2 regions of the Gloeobacter violaceus PCC 7421 genome follow, and region 1 is predicted to be linked to the other one. Evidence: riboswitches for the same ligand, from Rfam matches in the RefSeq annotation. Region 1 holds a riboswitch; the other holds the start of a gene.
What was found. A riboswitch is a leader RNA that binds a small molecule or an ion and turns the genes downstream of it on or off. The one in region 1 is predicted to bind cobalamin.

Region 1 (10,387 bases):
CTGCAACAGTTGGGGTATGCGGTCGGCAATCTGCTCAACATCCTCTGCCACTGCGGGATCGAGTTGGGCGGGTACGATTTTTCGACGCTGACGGTCAGGCAGGCCGACCTGCGCGGAGCCCGCCTGTGCAATGCCAACTTTCAACAGACGAATTTCAGTCAATCCATCTTCACCGAAGCCTTGAGCACCGTTTCGTCGGTAGCCTTCAGTCCGGACGGCCAACTGCTGGCCACCAGCGAGATCAACGGCACGATCAGGCTCTGGCAGGCTGCCGACGCTCAGCAACTGGCCTACTGCCGGGGGCATACCAGTTGGGTGTGGTCGATCGCCTTCAGCCCGGACGGGCGCGTCCTGGCCAGCGGCAGCGCCGACCGGACCGTGCGGTTGTGGGATTATCGCACCGGACAGTGTCTCAAAGTGTTCCAGGGGCACGAGGGATGGGTGCGCTCGGTCGCCTTCCATCCGGGAGGCGGTATCCTGGCCAGCGGCAGCGAGGATGCCGCCGTCAGGTTGTGGGAGGTCGATTCGGGGCGGTGTCTGCTGACGTTGCGGGGGCACTCCGGCTGGATCCACGCGGTGCGGTTCAGCCCCAACGGTCAGTGGCTGGCAAGCAGCAGCCAGGACGGCAAAATTCAGTTGTGGCATCCTGAATCCGGGGAGCCGCTGCAGGCGATGCAGGGACACACCGGCTGGGTGCGCTCCATTGCCTTTGCCCCGGATGGACAGACCCTCATCAGCGGCAGCGACGATCAGACCTTGCGGCTATGGGATGTCCAAAGGGGCCTCCTCCTCAAGTGTTTGCAGGGGCATACCGGCTGGGTACGCTCGGTCGATTTCAGCGCGGACGGCCGCACCCTCGCCAGCGGCAGCGACGATCAAACCGTCCGGCTGTGGGATGCGGATTCAGGCCTGTGTTTTCGGGTCATGCACGGGCACAGCAACTGGATCTCGTCGGTCGTGTTCAGTCCGGATGGGCGGTTGCTCACCAGCGGCAGTGTGGATCACTCGGTCAGGATTTGGGAGATCAGTTCGGGCCATTGTTTGCGGGTTCTCCAGGGACACGGCAGCGGTATTTGGTCGGTGGCCTTCCGGGGCGACGGCAAGACCCTGGCAAGCGGCAGCATCGATCATTCGGTCAGGCTCTGGGACTTCAGCACCAGGCAGCCGATGCGCTCACTGCAGGCCCATACCAGTTGGGTGAGGACGGTGGCCTTCAGCCCGGACGGCACGCTACTGGCCAGTAGCGGACAGGATCGCACCATCAAGCTCTGGGATCCGGATTCTGGCCGCTGTTTGAAGACTCTGCGCGGGCACACCGGTTGGGTCAATTCCCTGGCCTTCAGCCCAAACGGCGCTCTGCTCGCCAGCAGCAGCGTCGATCACTCGTTGAGGATCTGGAATGTCGAGACCGGCCAGTGCCTGGGGATGCTGCAGGGACACACCAGCTGGGTGCGCTCGGTCGCCTTCCACCCGGACGGCCGCGTGCTCGCCAGTGCCAGCCAGGACAAAACGGCCCGACTGTGGGATATCGAAACCGGCCGGTGTCTCTGGACATTGCAAGGGCACACCAGCTGGGTGCGCTCGGTCGCCTTTCACCCGGACGGCCACACCCTCGCCAGCGGCAGTGACGACGGTACCGTCAAGCTCTGGGACGTGCAGACCGGCCGGTTGGCGGACAGCCTGTCGGGGCACGGCAGTGGCGTCTGGTCGGTAGTCTTTGCCGCGGATGGCAAGCGGCTCGCCAGCGGCGGGGACGACAAGACGGTGCGGTTGTGGGACACCACCTCGATGCAGTGCACCCACGTACTGAACCGCCACGCCAGCGGTGTGCTGTGCGTCGCCATCGAAGCGGACAGCCGCATCCTCGCGAGCTCCAGTGCCGACGAAACGATCACCCTTTGGGATTTACAAGGGGGCAACTATCTAGGAACGATGCGCATCGAAGGACCGTATACGGGGATGAACATCACCGGCGCCACGGGGTTGAGCGAAGCCCAACTGGCGACATTGAAAGCTTTGGGGGCGGTGGAACGGGACGCTGCCGCTCCGGCGACACCTTCAGGCCTGGACCGCTGAATCGCTGGATGCGGCATCTTTTGTAGAATTCAGCAACTGCAAGCATCGTTCGAGGCTCTGGCCGGTGAGCATGCGCTCGGCCAGAGCGTTGTGCGTCTGGCGCTCCGCGTCCAGAATCGCTGCTGCCCGGCGCTCGGCGCGGTTGCGCAGCGTGCGCGCGGCCACGGCTCCCGTGCGCTGGGCGGCAGCCAGCAGCAAGCCGACTTTTTGCTGGTCCTCCACCGCCCCGACCGCCTCGCTGTAGTACATCCGCTCGGCAAGCGCCCCGGCCAGCCAGGTGGCGCAGTAAGATTCGATGCCCTCGATGCCGAGCCGGGCGGGGGGGCTACCCAGTATTACACCGCCCCCGCCGCCCTGTCCCCGGCGAAACGATTCCCAGGCACCCAGGGTGTACCCTTCCACCGGAAGACCCAGGCGGTGGGCGACCAGTAAATGCCCGGCCTCGTGGCGGGCCACCCGCTCGCGCCAGCCGGGTCGGCGCTCCTGAATCAGCCCGACGAGCAATACCGACAGCCTTCCCTGCAAGAAGAACTGGTCGATGAAAAACGACCCCAGACCCACCGCCACCAGAAAGGCGGCGATGGCCGGCGAGAGGCCGAGGGCGGGACCGAGGCCCGCAAGTACAGTTACCAGGAGTGCCAGGACGGCCAGAAGACCGGTGCGATCGCCCATCGCGCTAAGCCTCGACCCGGGTGCCCTTCCAGAAGGCGATGTAGCCGGTGATATGCTTGGCGGCGTCCTTGGGGGTCGGGTAGTACCAGGCGGCGTCTTTGTTCACTTTGCTGTCCACGACAACGTCGTAGTAACTGGCTACCCCTTTCCAGGGGCAGGTGGTGCGGGTGTTGGAAGGCTGGAAGTACTCTGTTTGGATCGCATCGGGCGGGAAGTAGTAGTTTCCTTCCACCACTTCGCACTTGTCGCTCTGGGCAAGTACGGTCCCATTCCAGGTTGCTTTGGGCATAATCGGTGATTCCGGCAGCTGAGACTTCCTCTCCAGGGTAGATCGATCCGGCCGCCCCGTGCAGCCAGCTCTCAGGAATTGGAGGAATCGTCCAGCCCGATTGTGCCGTCCGACTGCGTCTCGTTCGTCAGCACATCTCCACTGAATTGTCCGCAGGCTCACACCAATCTACTGCTTAGATGCCTAGAGCCGCCTGTTATGGAATTTGAGAGACCGGTTCCGTTTCTTTAGTTTGTGCGGCGGTCGGCATTGGTCTTTCGGCATTGAATTTGCGAGCTCGATAGATATTGGTTGTTTCACTGGTTACATGCAAATAACCACTTGTTTTATACAGCGTGTCACTCAGACGGATTGAACCATCCCGTGCAAAGAGCATATAAGTTACAGCCACTCCACCGTTATATGCGGGATCGCTGGTAAAGAATAAGTTTTGTTTTGCTTGCGTACTTCCGCCCGAGTTAATTACATTGAGTCGAAGCAAGTAAGTGCCTTCATCTTTCAGAAGATCTTCGATTTTTGCTCCTTTAGCCAAGGAATAAATGGCGAATTCCGTTGAACCCAAGCCACTCAGAAAAATATTGGTTGAAGCGCCGAGATCCGTTAGTTTTCGGACAAGCTGTTTGCTTTCTAGATCCGAATTATCCTTTAACTCGGTTATCTTTGAGTCAGCCATTTGCTTGTAAGCAAGTAGAATTACGAAATCTCTCAATATTCTGTCCAAATGATTCTTGCTCATTTTTTCTTTGTCAGAAAATTCTTCGCGATAATGTGTAAGATCAAGCAGCAGCAAAGAAGGATGATACACGTTAGTACATCTGCTTTCATTGCATTGTTGAAAATCAGCAGCGAGTTGCGAGATAAGAGCCTCCCGCGCATTGTCCTCCAGGCTTATGTTAGTGGGCTTGATGGTGATATCTTGTTTAAATAATGAAAAAATATCAGCGACTGCCCGAATGGTCGAGCTTGCTATCGAGAGTGGTAAGTCGAGATCAACTCCTCCCTCAAAAGATTTCTTATATAAGCGCTTTTTAGATCCCTTGCCCATTTCATCAAAAGATTTCTCGATCATTTTATCTGGAACAAGTGGGGAGTCGAAGATATTAGCGTATGCAGCTATGAGACTTGAACCAATTTCCCTGAGCAATTCGTAGTTAGAGAGTGATTTAACTACATCTGGGTCTTCGATAATCAGGGTCTTGACGTCGCTGGCTCGTTCCTTTATTTGTTTTCGGATAGCTTGGGCAATCAATTCCATCGAGCTGTAGGCAAGGATAGTCGCTTCGATTTGTCCAGCATTCCCTTCTATCTCGGTTTTGCCTTCAAGAGCTTTAACATCCTTTCCAGAAGTGGGGAGAATCGGTTTGTTCTGTGCAGAAATTGCTGCGTCAAACTGTTGAGATAGATATTCAATTTCTTTGCGACGTAAGTCGTCGCATTGATTTTTTAGCTTATTGTCAGTTCCTACTTGACTGCAAAACTCAGGAACCCTTGGGTCAGGGGATTGAGCATATACAGGCTGCTGTACAACTTTGCAAGAAAGAGCAAGTGAGGCGAAGCCCAGAACTTTGATTACTTGCTGAAGGTAAGCAGCTTTATGCGATGTAGTAGACATGACTTTCATCTCCAGTGTTTAAAGAAAACCTTGATGTTACTTATGTTGGTCCAACGAAAAATATGCATGGACACTGGAGTTTCCGTGGTATCAGAGTTGTAGATATGCAGAAACTATTGCAATTTAGAAGGCTTATTTTTAATCCGTGCCATCCGCCCGCAAGCATCGTGCCAGTTCACGCAGAGGCTGACTCCAGCGATAAAATTGCCTTGGTCCGTTTGAAAGGAAGCAGATGTCCATTTATCGAACACAAGCGCTCGGGGTGGCGGCATTGATGCTGGCAACAAGTGGGCTAGCCCTCGCCGCCGAGATGCCAATCACCGTGCTGCGCTCGCGCAGTGTGAGCACCACGAGCAAATCACGGCAACTGGTCTACGCGAGCGTACCCGCCAAGGCCACCGACGCGCAGATCGTCGATGCAGTCAAACAATACGCCCTCAAGGAGCGCAAGGCGGCGGGTATCGACGAAGTGACGGTGTTCGTAGACCTGGATCTGGCCAAAAACTGCGAAAAGATCACGACGCCCTACTTCACCATCAACGACGCAGGCAAGGTCGAGCAAGGTTACACCGACCGGGCCGCCTACACCCGGGTTATCGAAAAACTGCGCTCCCAGGGCAGTTGCAAGGCGCTGTACTAGCGGCCGGAACTGGAACAATCGTCAAACTGAATGGGTCGAATAAGTTCTCCCCCTGTTCGGTTCAATGAAAAACGATGCTCCAGGCCGGCCTTTCCGGCGCTCGACCCTGCTGCGGTGGGGATTGGCTTTGGCTCTATTCGGTTCGGGTGTGCTGCGGGCCGGTGCCCAGGAGAAGTCGGCCGTGAAGATGCTCAGCGACGCGCAGACCCGTTTTGGTTTGCAGCTTTTTGCGGCCCTGCACAACAAAGCCGCCGACCAGAACGTCGTGATTTCTCCCTTGAGCATCGCCCTGGCGCTCACCATGGCCTACAACGGCGCAGGCGGCTCCACCCGCACCGCCATGGCGCAAACCCTTGCCCTTGATGGACTGGACGAAGACGCCATCAACCAGGGTTCGGCGGACCTTGCCACTGCCCTGCAAAAAACGCCCAAAACCTCCAGAGTCCTGATCGCCAACTCGCTTTGGTCCCAAAAAGGCATTACCCTGCAACCGGCCTTTATCCGTACCGCCGAGCAGTACTTTCAGGCACAGGTGGAAGCACTGAATTTTGCCGAGCCGCGCTCCGCCGAGCGCATCAACCGCTGGGTGGCCGAAAAAACCGAGAACAAAATCGATCAGATCGTCTCTCCAGGAGCGTTGCGCGACGCGCTGGTGGTGCTGATGAACGCGGTCTACTTCAAGGCGGACTGGCAGGAGGCGTTCGAAAAATCCGCCACCCGCGAGCGACCGTTCAAGCTCGGGAGCGGCTGGCAGAAGAACCATCCGCTGATGGCGAAGCAGGGCCGCTTCGATTACTACGAAACCGACGAATTCCAGGCGGTGCGGCTGCCCTACAAAGACGATTTTCTGGGAATGTACGTCTTTTTGCCCAAGGCGGACCCGGCGGCTTTTTACCGGCAATTGACCGCCGAGAACTGGCAGCAATGGCTGGGTCCGCGTACCTTTGCCCGTCGGCCCGGAGAACTGGTCCTGCCCCGCTTTCAGGTGCGCTATGAAGCGCAACTCAAACAAACTCTGAGCGCCCTGGGCATGGGTATTGCTTTTACCGGCCGGGCCGACTTCACGCGAATGGTTCGCGAGCCGGCTTTGATTTCCGAGGTGATCCACAAGACCTTCGTCGATGTTAACGAGGAAGGCACCGAGGCGGCGGCGGCCACCGGCGTGATCGTGGCGCGCACCTCCGCCGTCGCCACACCACCTTTTCGGATGGTGGTTGATCGCCCGTTTTTCTTTGCCATCCAGGACAACCGCACCGGAACGCTGCTATTTGCAGGAGCAATTGCCGACCCGATGGGTTGATGCGATAAGTTGCATTGGCCTTGAAAAATCAGCGTTCAGGCTTTGGCCCTGACCTCACGTTTACGACTTTTCAATTCTAAAGAACAATATAGGACTCCCACGCACAATTTTTTCTGCCATCTTCCTCATTCCGAGTCTTTGCGCTACTTTTTGCGACCCAAGGTTTCGCTGATCGCAGCTTGCTACAACATACTCATAACCAAGTTCATCAAAACAATATTCCAAGATTTTGGCTGCGGCTTCAGTAGCGTAGCCTTTTTTGAGCGCCTTAGGCAGCAGGGCATAGATTAATTGAGGCTGTTCTTCGTCAAAGAAATACCACAAACCAATAAATCCAATGGCTTCACTCTCACTATTTAACTTGATAAACCAAAGGCCAAATCTTTCTTCTTCAAAGTGCTTTTTACTCTGTTTGAGCATCTCCTCAACCTGTTGCAAAGAAAAGATTTCTTCGTCACACAAATATCTCCTCACATGTGAATCAGTGAAAATCCTATGGAGTGTGCTAAGTTCACTCTCCAAAATCGGTTTCAAAACCAACCTCTGCGTTTCAAATATCATTATGTAAGCTTCACTAACTGTTCAGTGGCCTTTTTCCAGATAGCCTTACTTTAATCATAATTGCTTCACCAACACCCTTCAAGCAACGTCTTTCAGATGACCTCACAGCAACTTAATCCTTGATCCCAACAAATGGCTTTGCTCTAGCGTTGCCACCGAGATGTGCATCAGCCCAACGGGTTTGTTGAACGTCGACGAACAACCTTTGAACGAATCGCAGAGTCTCTGTTTTCCGCTCCAACAGAATTGTTCTACGGCGCTCACTACGCAAGTTCATTAAACTCTGAATGATACTTTATTATTCCAACACAGCCCTCCAATGCACCACTTTCCAACTCCAACACCATAAATGTCTCATCCGGCACTGCGTACTCACACCCCAATCCCTTCTCCTTAGCTGGAGTAAACTCGAATCGCAGATAGTATGCTGGAGAACCCAGCACAACAACAGCTTTGAAACCGAACCGAGCGCACTCTGCTAAACCATGCTGAATCAGCAATGACCCGATTCCTTTTCGCTGATAGTCAGGAAGCACTGCCACTGGCGCCAATCCAAGAACAAGTAAATTAGCAGCACATTCTCCTGCGATCGCAACTGGACTAAAGAAAATGTGTCCAACAATTTGCTCGGATTCAACAGCAACGAAGGAAAATGTAGACGCAACGCCTCGCAACTGATCGACTAAGTTTGCCTCACTCTCTCGCCCAAATGCCGCAACATTGAGTCTGCGAACAGCTTCTACATCTTCTGGCTTTTCGGCTCGAACTTCCATGATTAGTGATTGTGGCAACACACCAAAGATGCTCCTAATCAAGATAACGTAATCCTGAACACTCAACCATTGCTTTTCAAAACACTTTCACAACCTACAACCGAAGCCGTAGAACATTGTCTCTCCGCTGGAGCGGGGATTTAGGGCTCATTCTCGTGCAATGGATACACGACGATTGTCTCTCCATCCTCGATCTCGCCGTTTGGTTTGAAGCCGAGCGAAAGGTAGAACAGCTCCGGGCCAACTGGCCCTGGCACGTAAGACGTATAGAACGAGTTGACGTCTTTGACGTCACTTGCCGCCGGCCACCTGCACCCGATCTCCGGCTTGCAGCTTTGCTGCAGCCGTCCAGCCTTTGTCCCGGAGGAAGAATTCTTAAACAACAGCGCAATAAGACGTACAATTGTCGATTGTCGGCCGGGGTCGCGACCTGGTGTATGCTTACAGCACAATCGAATGGCTTTGGGAGCCCGGGGGATCAGCCCGGGCTGAAAGGGGAAAGTCCGGTGCGAGTCCGGCGCTGTGCCGCAGCTGTGATGGCTTGAGAGCAAGCCTCAGTCAGAATGCCCGTCCCACAAAAGCCGCATTCCACTCGACCCGCGTCGCACGGGGAAGGAGTATTTTTGTGCGTGGCATTGTCTTGGTGCCCCTGGCAGTCTGGCTATTGACATGGCCGGCCGGGGCGGAACGTGTGCAGGATTTTCGTCCCCAGGCCGCCCCGGGGGCAAAGGATCTGTTGGCCCAGGAGGTACCGGGGGCGCCCAGGCCACTCGAAGGCTTCGCCGATACCCGGCTCAACCAACCGCTTTATGCCCCGTTTCGCCGCGAAGGGACGCTCAAAGAAGCGAGCCGTCCCGCCTACGTGATCACCCGCCGGCAGATCGAAGCGCAGGGGGCACGCACGGTGCAGGAGGCGCTCCGTTACCTGCCCGGAATTCTTAGCGACGGCACCGCCGGCACGCAACTGGGAACCCTCAGCTCCCAGTTCATCCGCGGCTCCAACAGTTCCCAGGTGCTCGTGCTGCTCGACGGCAGACCGCTCAACGACCTGGGCTTCTTCGGCGGCTACGACCTGTCGGAATTGACCACCGATACGGTGGAGCGTGTCGAGGTGGTGCCCGGCGGCGGTTCGACCCTCTACGGCTCCGACGCGGTGGGAGGAGTGATCAACATCGTCAGCCGCGCCCCATCCGAGCGGCCGAGCACGACCCTCAAAGCCTCTGCGGGCAGCTTCGCTCTCAACGAGCAAAGCCTGCAGACCAGCGGTCGCAGCGGGGCGGTCGGTTGGCGCGTCGACTACAACCGCCTGCAGGCGAACAACAACTTTCCCTTCGAGATCGCCTCGGTGGGTTATGCCGGGACGCGCGAGAACGCCGACGTTACTTATAACAACTTCAGCGCCCGGCTGGAAGCGGATCTAAGCGAACGGACGGCACTCAGTGCAAGCGTCCTTTCGCAAAACAAAGACCTGGGGGTGCCGGGCGGGGTGCCTATCCCGATACCGGGCAGTGTCGGCCAGTTCAACACCCTCACCACCGACACCCGCCAGTTCACCAACAACTGGCTTGCGGATCTGGGTCTGCGTGCCAAGCTCGGGCTGGGCGAAGATTCGCTGCTCACCGCGAGACTCTTTGCCGATTTTCTCAACTACCGCTACGACGCACCGCTAAGCCAGGGTTCGCGCGACGAGATCCGCCGCCGCTCCTGGGGGGCGCAAGTGCAGCACACCTGGCGGGTGAGCCCCGAGCACCACCTCACCTACGGTCTGGATTACCGCACCGTCTCGGCCTTCAACTCGACGTACCTCTATCCGCTGGCTGCCACCAACATCAACTACGACGGCCAGGTGGGCCAGGGAGCGCTCTTCGTGCGCGACGAAATCGCCCTGGGCGAAGATCTCAAGCTCAACCTCGGGCTGCGCCAGGACATCAGCGGCCTGGCCAAAGGCTCGTTCACTTCTCCCAGTGCCGGGGTGCGCTGGCAGGTGGGCGAGGACATGGCATTGCGGGCCAATTACGCCCGCAGCTTCCGCGCGCCGCTGCTGTCGGATCTCTATTTCAAGTTGCGGGGCTTTTTCACCGTCGACGGCAACCCGGACCTCAGACCCGAGCAGGGCGACAGCTACGACATCGGCATCGATCAAAAAATCGGCGAGGCCGCCCTGGTGCGCCTCACCTACTTCGCCAACACCGTGGCAGATACCATCGCCTTTACTTTTACAGGCCCCACCTCGGGTTCCTACGCCAACCTCGGCCTGGTACGCAGCACCGGCATCGAGGCGAGCATCGAGGTGCGACTGGCGCCTTCGTGGTACCTCTCAGTCAATTTCACAGGCACCGAACCGCGCATCCTCGCTGATGCCAACCCGGCCTACGTGGGCAAGGAATTGAGCTTTCGTGGGGCTGACAGCTTCAACGCCTCGCTCGCCTACGAGTCAACAGGAGGCTGGTTCGCGGGTCTGTTT
Region 2 (10,387 bases), 2.3 Mb from region 1:
AACTTGGAAACATCGGACTAAATCTTTGGCGTTATTGCCCGCCTGCGCGCGTTGCTCGACGACTCGATAGAGTAAATGCGCATCTGGTTGCACGCTTCTCATTCAGATTTGGGTGGGTTGAACACCCGCGTCATTATTGCTCGAAAAACAGCCGGAAGTGGTTGAAGCTCTCATTGCTAGACCGTGCAAAGAAGGAGGATAGGACAGTGAATATCCCTGCCCGCCTGCTGGATGTTGTCGAACTGATCGAGGATCTACCCAAGTGCGGTTTGTATCGTGGCGAAAGGGGAACGATTGTAGAAATTTTGTCTTCGGATGTTTATTTGGTCGAATTCAGCAACGCAGACGGATGCATTCGCGAGATGCCCGATGTATACAGCGACCAATTCAAAGTTGTGTACCAGCATTTACGCGAAGAAGTGGCATAGCACCGCCTTGTCTATCCTCGTCTGTATCTGCTCAACGTTATTTACCCGAGAATTTTTAGTGCTTTAGGTTAAGCTCTACCGATTTGACTCTTGTGATGAATAATATTGGAGGATTTTCGCAAATTGTAGGCTTTATTTCAACGGATTGATCTGTATCCGACAAGTAAGCCAACAATCACCTCGTCGATTCTCTTCTACCTCGCCGCAAGTGGCTAAGTAGCCAGTTGACGGCGGTGGCCCGGCGGGTGCGCCGGGGGTTGAGTTCTGAGACTTGATAGCCGCCAAAACCCAGTTGTTCTTTAAGCAATTGCTTGTCGGCCGCCGGGATCGAGCGGGTGAGCTTGACGGTAGCCGGGCGGCTGTCGATAAAATCGGGCGGCTCCGGGTAGTCGTTGCGCCAGGATGGCTCCACCCCGGAATTGTCCCAGGCTCCCGAGGCGTCTTGCCGGTAACCCAGGCATTGCCACAGCAGGGCGTTGAGCGCCGCGTCGGGCAGCCGCTCTTCGAGAATGTCCCAGAAGGTCGCTTCCGTCAGGGGCGGCAGATCCGGCATGGTCTGAGGCACCAATGGGTGAACCTATGCGGTCGGAGAGATTTGAACTCTCAAGGAATTGCTTCCACTAGCACCTCAAGCTAGCGCGTATACCGTTCCGCCACGACCGCAAATTTTTAAGCCTTCCCATTATCAGAAACGGGCGGCGGCAGTGTCAATGGTAGATAGGCCGCACCGGGAGCGGTGGGCATCGGTGTTAAGATGCCGATCGGGTTTATCGGGGAAGGGGTGTCGTGGCCTTGCAGGTGGGAGAACGGGTGCGCGTCGCCTACGTCAATCCGCGCCTGCACGGCACCGCCCTCAAGGACCGGCGCGGGGTAGTCACCGCCCGTCTTGAGCCGACCGAAGGGCTCAAATGGCCGATTCTCGAAGTCGACCTGGGCGATCAGTTCCCCCGGCGCTACTTCCCGGAACACCATCTTCGGCGCGACACCACAGGAGAACGGACGTGATCACCCTCGCCGGCAAAAAGGCGCTCATCACCGGTATCGCCAACAACCGCTCGATCGCCTGGGCGATCGCCCAGGCTTTTCACGCCGCCGGGGCAGCGCTCGCGGTCACCTACCTGCCCGACGAAAAAGGCCGCTTCGAGGCCAAGGTGCGCGAATTGAGCGCTCCGCTCGCCCCCGAGATCTTTGCCCCCTGCGATGTGCGCAGCGACGAGCAGATTGCCGCGCTGTTCGAGACGATTGCCCAGAAGTGGGGACAGCTCGACATTCTGGTGCACTGCCTGGCTTTTGGCAACAAAGAAGACTTGCAGGGACCGTTTACCGGCGTTACCCGCGACGGCTACGGCCTGGCGATGGAGGTGAGCGCCTTTTCGCTCATCGCCCTGGCGAGTCAAGCCGCGCCGCTGATGCCGGAAGGGGGCAGCATTTTGACGCTGACGTACATCGGGTCGGTGCGGGCGATGAGCGGCTACGGCGTGATGGGGCCGGCCAAGGCCGCCCTGGAGGCGAACACCCGCTACCTGGCCGCCGAACTGGGGGCCAAAAACCTGCGGGTCAACGCCGTATCCGCCGGCCCTATCCGCACCCTCGCCGCCTCGGGTGTCGGCAACATCCACGAGGCCATCCACAAAACCGAAGAGATGTCCGCCATCAAGCGGGCGGTCCGCCAGGAAGAAGTGGCCAATACGGTGCTGTTTCTGGCAAGCGATCTGGCCTCCGCCATCACCGGCCAGACCATCTACGTCGACTGCGGCTTCAGCATTATGGGGGGCTAGTGGAAGGCGCGCTGCTGGTGGTGCTCACCACCGTTCCGGACCACGCAAGCGGGATTGCCATTGCCCGTACCCTGGTCGAACGCCGTCTTGTTGCCTGCGCCCAACTGCTGCCGCCGATGGTCTCGGTGTTCATCTGGCAGGACAAGCTTTCGACTGAGACCGAACAGTTGCTCCTGCTCAAAGTGCCCGCTAAATTTTACGCGGTGCTGGAAGTGGCTCTAGGCGAGTTGCACCCCTACGATGTGCCTGAGATTGTCGCCCTCGAAGCGGTGCGCGTTGCTGAAAGCTACCTCGGTTGGGCGGCAGCCCAGACCAGCACGAGTGCACTGCCTCCCGTTTAGAGCGCTTTTGAGTCGCATCAAAACAGCCGTGCGGCTGAGAACCTTGCTGGGCAGCACTTTTTACCCTGACACCTGAAACCTGCTCTAACCCTGATCTGTCAAAGTCGGAGGAAGGGTGACGGCCCTGAGCATCCAATTGCTGCAGAGCGAAGCAGCAGGGAAAGTGCTTTTGCCCCAAGCGGCCAGACCGGCAAAGACTTTGTGGGCGTGGACGCGGCGCCCATGGCAGACGGCAAACGGGGTCGAATCGATAAAACTGATGCCGGTGCACCGGCCAAAACAGTGGCGCAGGTAGGCACTGAGCGGCAGGAGGGTGGCGGGCATCCATAAGGGCGAAGCGCGCGTAGCTGACCAGTCCAGCAAAAGCGTCTCGCCAGTAAACGCAGACCCTCTCGGTGTAGAAGGCCTTGAAATGGCGGTAGGCGGATTGGTAGAAGGCCATTAGAATTGTCAGGATTTCGCTGGGGCAGAGCCGGTATGGTCGTCGCCGGTGTCGCAGGCCATCGTCGAGCAATTGTTGGTCAAAGAGCGGCTCGAAGCGTCGGCAGAAGTGATCGACACGGCAAAAAAGGCTTCTAGAGTGGGCATAGCGGGCGGTCCGTGGCTTGTTCAGAGGGTGTCTGGATCGATTCCCAGAGCCTGCAGTGGGTCTGTAAACTAAATTGTGTAAGTGGTCGCAGCAAAGAAAGTACAATACTCTCTCAGGCAGGAGGAGCTGATGACCATCCGCAAAGAGATTCTTGACGAACTACTCAAAGATTACGACGGCACCGACCCGCAAACTATCCTCGGTGAGGGCGGCCTCCTCAAGCAACTGACCAAGGCCGTCATTGAACGCGCTCTCGAAGCCGAGATGGAAACTCACCTCGGTTACAAGAAGCACGAAGCCGCCGGCAAAGGTACCGGCAACTCCAGAAACGGCAAAAGTCAGAAGACCCTCCAGGCCGAATGCGGTCCAGTCGAACTCCACATCCCCCGCGACCGCAACGCCGAGTTCGAGCCGGTCGTTGTGCGCAAAGGTCACACCCGTTGGATCAACGGGTGGTCAGACACGCCTGGCGGGACTCGATGAGAAGATTCTGGCGCTGTATGCGCGCGGAATGACGACCCGTGATATTCAAGCCCAACTGCAGGAGATGTACGGGGTCGAAGTATCCCCAACGCTGATCTCGAACGTGACCGATGCGGTGATGGACGAGGTGCGGCAATGGCAGAATCGTCCACTCGAAACCGTCTACCCGATTGCTTATTTTGACTGCCTGCAGGTGAAGGTACGCGACAACGGTCGGGTGGTGAATAAAGCCGTCTACCTGGCTCTGGGCGTAGACCTGGAGGGACGCAAGGAGCTTTTAGGGCTCTGGCTTTCGGCCCATGAAGGGGCAAAGTTTTGGTTGGGGATCCTGACGGAACTGAACAACCGGGGCCTGAAGGATATTTTGATTGCCTGTGTGGATGGACTGACCGGTTTACCGGAGGCAATTGAATCGGTTTATCACGGTTGCTTGGTGCAGTTGTGCATGGTACACATGGTGCGCAATTCGTGCAAATATGTGTCGTGGAAAGACCGCAAATCATTGTGTGCAGACCTACGGTCTATCTACAGTGCCGCGACGGAAGAAGAGGCGGAGTTGCATCTGGGGGGCGTTGTCCCAACGCCCCTGGAACTTTTGAGTGAGAAGTGGGACAAGCAGTATTCAAGCGTCAGTCGGATGTGGCGAGAGAACTGGGGGTCGTTGCCCCAACGACCCTGGGTGCGGGTGATCCCGATATTCCGGTTTGGTGAGGACATTCGAAAGGTGATTTACACGACGAATGCGATAGAATCACTGAACATGACGATTCGGAAGGTGAGTCGCAACCACCACATCATGCCGAATGACGAGTCGGTAATGAAGATGGTGTATCTGGCGATCCAGAACCAGATGAAGAAATGGACGATGCCGATCCGGGATTGGCGTCCTGCACTAAACCGGCTGACGATTGAGTTCGAGGGAAGGCTAAAGGTATGACAAATTCACTTACACAAAATATTTGACAGATCCGATTTACCCTATCGCACCGACTCTATTGGGCTCTCTCTTCTGATCCGCCAGACAAGTGCAAGCCCAGTGCTCGACACACTAAGGTGCTTGCCAGGCAAGTCCGTGGTAAGCACTCAGATCGGCGTAGGGATCCGCGGGCGGATGGTCATGGTTGTGGTCGTGCCCATGGGAATGACTATGCCCGTGATTACGGGCGTGACCGGAGCCGTGAACGGCGCTTACGGCGCGGCGGAATTTGCACATCTCGCAGTTCATCGCCACCCGTTGCTCGCGCGCCTCCTGCTCGCGTCTGCGCAGCAATTCAAAAAGCACCGGGTCGAGGCCGATTTCATCGAGAGCCTGCACTGCGACTTGCGGATGCAACGTTTGCTGGAGGGCGGCCGTCTCCTGGATGCGCTTGACGAGTAGACCGGTAAATAAAAAGTACGGCAGTACGACGACGCGCTTTGCCCCCCAGGTCCAGGCGCGCTCGAATCCCTGCTCCAGGCGGGGATGGGTGATGCCGATAAAGCAGACTTCGACCCCGAGATAGCCACTCCCTTCCCAGAGCAGGCGGGCCATCTTGCAGGCGTCGCCGTTGGCGTCGGGGTCCGACGAACCGCGCCCGACAAACAACAGCAGCGTCTCGGAGCGCGGGATGTCGCTGTGTTCGTCGAGACGGGCGAGCCGTTCCTGCCACAGTTCGATGAGGCCCGCGGTGATGCCCAGATGGCCGCCGTAGTGCACCACCAGATCCGGATGGCGCTCGCGGGCGCGGTCCAGTTCGTTGGTGACGTCGAACTTATTGTGGCGGGCGGCAAATAACAGCAGCGGCACCGCGGTCAAATCGCGGTAACCCAGCTCGATGCAGCGATCGACCCCTGCTTGGATCGACGGAGCGGTCAACTCCAAAAAACAGGGCACCACCGGCCGGGCCGGGTCGAAGTGCTGGTAAGCGGCGGCAAATTCCAGAAACGTCTCGCGCCCATCGGCATCGCGGGTGCCGTGGCCGATGAGCAACAAAGGATGGACCGTGTCGTGCATGAATAACCCCATTCCTGTGCAACGCAGGCGAATAACCGGAGGCAACGTCCAAAGGCGGCATTCTGACTTGGGAAGCCCATTACAGCTGCGGCACAGTACCGGGATCGCACCGGACTTTCCCGCTTTTGGACCTCAACAGGTTATCACCCTGCGCTGCAAGGCGCGGGAAGGCCACCGAAATTCTTAACTGCCCGCAGCTAGGAACCCGCTTCGGGGATCGCCACTTTGACCATGGCCGGGCGCAGCACCTTGTCGGCGAGCAAATAGCCCTTTTGCAACTCCGCCACGACCGTCTCCTGACTCACCCCGGCCGATTCTTCGCGCAGGATGGCCTCGTGCTGGGCCGGGTCGAACGGCTGACCGATCGCCTCCATGGCCGTCACCCCCATCTTTTCGAGTACCGAGAGAAACTGCCGGTAAACCTGCTGGTAGCTGTTGTGCAGCTTCTCTTCGCGCTCGTTGTCGGGCTGGGCGAAGGCGCGGGCGCGATCGAAGTTGTCGAAGACCGGCAGGATGTCCTTGAGGAGCTTGGCGGAAACAAAATAGGCCAGTTCGTCTTTTTCGCGCTGGGTGCGCTTGCGGAAATTGTCGAAGTCGGCCATCAGCCGCGTGTACTTTTGCTCGTAGTCGGCGAGTTTTTTTTGCAGGTCGGAGTTCTCGGCGGCGAGCTGGTCGATGCGGGCGATGAATCCCGTCGCTTCCGCAGCGGACGCCTCGGTGGTTGCGGCCTCTGCATAGGAAGGATCCTGCGGTTGGAAGTTCTCGGTGGTGCGCTCGTTTTCTGCCATCGCTCTGCCATATAGTGCCGTTTGCAACCTTGATTTTAAACGCTCGCGGACCCAACCTTCGGGCTGCCGCCGCCAGGAAAAATGAAGACTCCGGCCTTTGCGCCGGGGAGCGTGTACAATTAGCCTCTGGCTGGTCGCCCATGAATCCGGCTAAGATCATCGTCCGCTTTTGTTACCTGCCATTTCGATGAAAGTCACGCAAGAGAAGCTCCCGCGCTCCCAGATGGGCCTCAATGTCGAGGTCGAAGGCGAAAAATCCAAGCAAGCTTACGAGAAACTGGTGCGCGACACCATGCGCACCGCCCGCATCCCCGGTTTTCGCCCCGGCAAAGCCCCGCGCCAGCTGGTGCTGCAGTTCTACGGCAAGGAGCGCCTCAGGGCGCAGGCGCTCGAAAATCTGATCGACAGCTCCCTCAAAGAGGCGATTGAACAGGAGTCGATTGCTTCGTTGGGCAACCTGCAACTGCGCGATTCGTTCGAGGAGTTGCTCGGCCGCTACCAGCCGGGAGAACCGCTCAGCTTCAAAGCCGCCGTCGATGTGCAACCGGAGGTCCAGCTGGGCACCTACACCGGCCTGACGGTGCGCTACAGCGAAGTGCCCTACGAGGCCAAGCAGGTAGATGATCAGCTCGAGCAGTACCGCGAGCAACGCGCCGTGCTCGTCCCCGTCGAGGGTCGGGCGGCCGAGGTCGGCGACACCGCTGTGATCGACTTTGCGGGCACCAAGGCGGCGGACGGCAACGAGATCGTCGGGGGTAAAGCCACCGATTTCGAAGTCGAACTGCTGCCGGGTCGGCTCATCGCCGGCTTCACCGAGGGAATCATCGGTATGCAGATTGGTGAGAGCACCGAGCTTGCATTGCGCTTTCCCGACGATTACCCGCAGCAGGAACTGGCGGGGGTCGATGCCAAATTCGCCGTCAGTCTCAAAGATCTCAAGATCAAAGAGCTGCCCGTCCTCGACGACGATTTTGCCGGTGACATCAGCGAATTTGAGACTCTCGAAGCACTGCGCGCATTTCTGGAGCAGCAGCAGCAGGAGCAGGCGGCGGAGAAGACCCGCGCCAACCGCGACGCCGCCATCATCAAGGCGCTGGTGGCCGAGACGACCGTCGACTTACCTGAGACGCTGGTCAACCGCGAAGTGCAGTTTCTAGCCGAGCAGAGCTTTCGCAACCTCCAACAGCAGGGCATCGACCCCAGCCGCATCTTCACCGAGGAGAACATGCCCCGGGTACGCGAAACGCTCAGAGTTGACGCCGAAAATCGCCTCAAGCGCACCCTGGCCCTGGCGCAAGTGGCCCGCGCCGAAAATATCGTGGTCGAAGAGGAGCAGGTGGCTGCGCGCATCGTCGAGTTGCGCAGCGAACTGGAGGAGGAAGTCTCCGAGCAGGCCCTGGCCGAATTTGCGCGCGAAGAAATGCTTACGGAGAAGATTTTGGAGTGGCTCGCGGAGCACTCTACAATAGAGTTGACTTTGCCGGGTGAGGCGATTGAGCCGGGCTCGGGCGAAGACGCTCCCCCCGAAGTTGCCGCCGGGGCCACCGAGCCCGAGGCGCAACCCAACTCCTGAAACCTCGTTTCCTCAACACCCAGGCTGCCCCATGCCCAAGTACGACTCCCATCTCAAATGCTCCTTCTGCGGCAAGTCCCAGGAGCAGGTTCGAAAGCTCATCGCCGGGCCGGGGGTATACATTTGCGACGAGTGCGTCGAACTGTGCAACGAGATCCTCGACGAGGAACTGTTTGAAGGGGCGACCCAGCCCCAGCCCCAACCGACCAAGGTCAAAGCCTCGCGCTCCAGTCGCCGGGACACTTCCCTCAAGAAGATCCCCAAGCCGCAGGAGATCAAGTCTTACCTCGACCAGCACGTCATCGGTCAGCAAGAGGCCAAGAAAATCCTCTCGGTGGCGGTCTACAACCACTACAAGCGCCTCAGCTCGAAGCTCGAAGAGAGTGGCGACGAGGTCGAAATTCAAAAATCCAACATTCTGCTCATCGGCCCCACCGGCTGCGGCAAGACGCTCTTGGCCCAGACCCTGGCCGATTTGCTCGATGTGCCCTTCGCCATTGCCGATGCCACTACCCTCACCGAGGCGGGCTACGTGGGCGAGGATGTCGAGAACATCCTGCTGCGGTTGCTGCAGGTGGCCGACGGCGAGGTCGAGCGCGCCCAGCGCGGCATCATCTACATCGACGAAATCGATAAGATTGCCCGCAAGTCCGAGAACCCTTCGATCACCCGCGACGTGTCGGGCGAAGGCGTCCAGCAGGCGCTCCTCAAGATGCTCGAAGGCACCGTCGCCAACGTCCCTCCCCAGGGTGGGCGCAAGCATCCCTACCAGGAATACATCCAGATCGACACGGCCAACATCCTGTTTGTCTGCGGAGGAGCGTTTGTCGGTCTGGAGCGCGTCGTCGAGCAGCGCATCGGTAAGCGGGCGATGGGCTTTGTACAGGCGGGCGAGCCCCAGAAGCGCGAACAACGCTTGGTCGAATCGCTCAAGGCTCTCGAACCCGACGATCTGGTCAAATTCGGCCTGATTCCCGAATTTATCGGCCGCATTCCGATGGTGGCGGTGCTCGAACCCCTCGACGAGGAAGCCCTCATCGAGATTCTCACCGAACCCAAGAACGCCTTGCTCAAGCAGTACCAGCGCCTGCTGCGCATGGACGGCGTCGAAATGGTCTTCGAACCCGACGCGATCAAGACCATCGCCCAGGAAGCTTTCCGGCGCAAGACCGGGGCACGGGCTCTGCGGGGTATCGTCGAGGAGCTGATGCTCGAAGTGATGTACGAGGTGCCCTCGCGCGCCGACATCCGCAAGTGCGTGATCACCCGCGAGATGGTCGAGAAGCGCTCCACCTCCGAGCTGCTGATTCTGCCCAGTTCGCTGCCCAAACCCGAATCGGCCTGATCCTCCTGTACAGCCTATCTGCAGAAGCGGGCTATCCAGCCCGCTTCGCTTATTTGGGGGCACCTACCCTGGCCAGGTTAACAATGTCAAAGATCTGGTCCTGCGGACTGGCTTTAAGTCCGAATTGGGGTATATCTGACCTATCGAATTTCAACCAGGAGGTCCGCCGGGATGTTCCCGACCGGCTGGCGGCCCAAACTTTCAGAGTCCATCGCTGCAAGTCGTATGCTATGGCAACCGATGGCTGCAGTTGCGGTGGTGCAGATAGGTTTGTTGTGGTTCTCCCCACCGGTTTGGGGCCAGGATATGGTCTCGCCGCCCCCGCCCATTGCCGATGAGCCGCTCACCGTGAACACGGGCATCTACCTGATCGAGTGCTACAGCCTCGACGACAAAGCAGAAACCTTCAAGGTGAATGCCTTTTTAAGTTTGAGCTGGAAGGACAGGCGCCTGGCGTTTGATCCGGTCCGCAGCGGCGTTCGCGTCAAAACCTACGAACCCGAAGCGATCTGGATACCGGAGATCCGCTTTGTCAATGTCGAAAATGCCCGCGACGCCGATGTGGTGGATATTTCGGTAAGCCCGGACGGGACGGTACAGTATCTGGAACGCTTCTCTGCCCGAGTTCTCTCGCCGCTGGATTTTCGCCGCTATCCTTTTGATTCGCAGACTTTACACATTTACTTGATCGTCCGTTCGGTCGACACCCGCAATATCGTGCTTGCGGTCGACCTAGAAAAAGTGGGCAAAAACGACGATGTGTTCTTGACGGGATGGGATATCGAAAGCTTTACCGCCGTGGTGAAGCCTGCAAACTTCGCTCTGGAAGACAGGCTTGAATCGAAACTGGACTACCAGTTGCGGATTTCTCGTCAATATTTTTCGTACATTCCCAACATCATTTTGCCGATGCTGTTTATTTTATTTATCTCCTGGACTGCCTTCTGGTCTACTTCTTACGAAGCGAATGTAACGCTGGTGGTCTCGACGCTTATCGCCCACATCGCCTTCAATATTCTGGTAGAAACCAATCTTCCAAAGACCCCCTACATGACCTACACGGGGGCAA

Region 2: it holds a riboswitch for cobalamin, as region 1 does, so the genes downstream of both, GLL_RS21580 (sirohydrochlorin chelatase) here and GLL_RS10215 (TonB-dependent receptor) in region 1, are expected to answer to the same signal.

Annotation. Positions count from the first base shown of each region.
Region 1 is NC_005125.1:2,110,809-2,121,195, forward strand. It holds gene GLL_RS10175 (NB-ARC domain-containing protein) at 1-2,076, shown strand, start outside; gene GLL_RS10180 (hypothetical protein) at 2,059-2,748, opposite strand; gene GLL_RS10185 (DUF427 domain-containing protein) at 2,753-3,037, opposite strand; gene GLL_RS10190 (hypothetical protein) at 3,234-4,649, opposite strand; gene GLL_RS10195 (hypothetical protein) at 4,882-5,289, shown strand; gene GLL_RS10200 (serpin family protein) at 5,354-6,589, shown strand; gene GLL_RS10205 (GNAT family N-acetyltransferase) at 6,650-7,150, opposite strand; gene GLL_RS10210 (GNAT family N-acetyltransferase) at 7,414-7,923, opposite strand; cobalamin riboswitch at 8,371-8,513, shown strand; gene GLL_RS10215 (TonB-dependent receptor) at 8,549-10,387, shown strand, end outside.
Region 2 is NC_005125.1:4,384,087-4,394,473, forward strand. It holds gene GLL_RS21535 (DUF4145 domain-containing protein) at 1-21, shown strand, start outside; gene GLL_RS21540 (DUF4926 domain-containing protein) at 207-428, shown strand; gene GLL_RS21545 (DUF1823 family protein) at 604-981, opposite strand; tRNA gene GLL_RS21550 (tRNA-Leu) at 1,009-1,091, opposite strand; gene GLL_RS21555 (hypothetical protein) at 1,215-1,433, shown strand; gene fabI (enoyl-ACP reductase FabI) at 1,430-2,206, shown strand; gene cutA (divalent-cation tolerance protein CutA) at 2,206-2,547, shown strand; gene GLL_RS23350 (transposase) at 2,632-2,871, opposite strand; gene GLL_RS23355 (hypothetical protein) at 2,998-3,135, opposite strand; partial or broken gene GLL_RS21575 (IS256 family transposase) at 3,266-4,556, shown strand; gene GLL_RS21580 (sirohydrochlorin chelatase) at 4,668-5,612, opposite strand; cobalamin riboswitch at 5,647-5,779, opposite strand; gene grpE (nucleotide exchange factor GrpE) at 5,810-6,400, opposite strand; gene tig (trigger factor) at 6,588-7,973, shown strand; gene clpX (ATP-dependent protease ATP-binding subunit ClpX) at 8,005-9,318, shown strand; gene GLL_RS21600 (proton-gated ion channel) at 9,490-10,387, shown strand, end outside.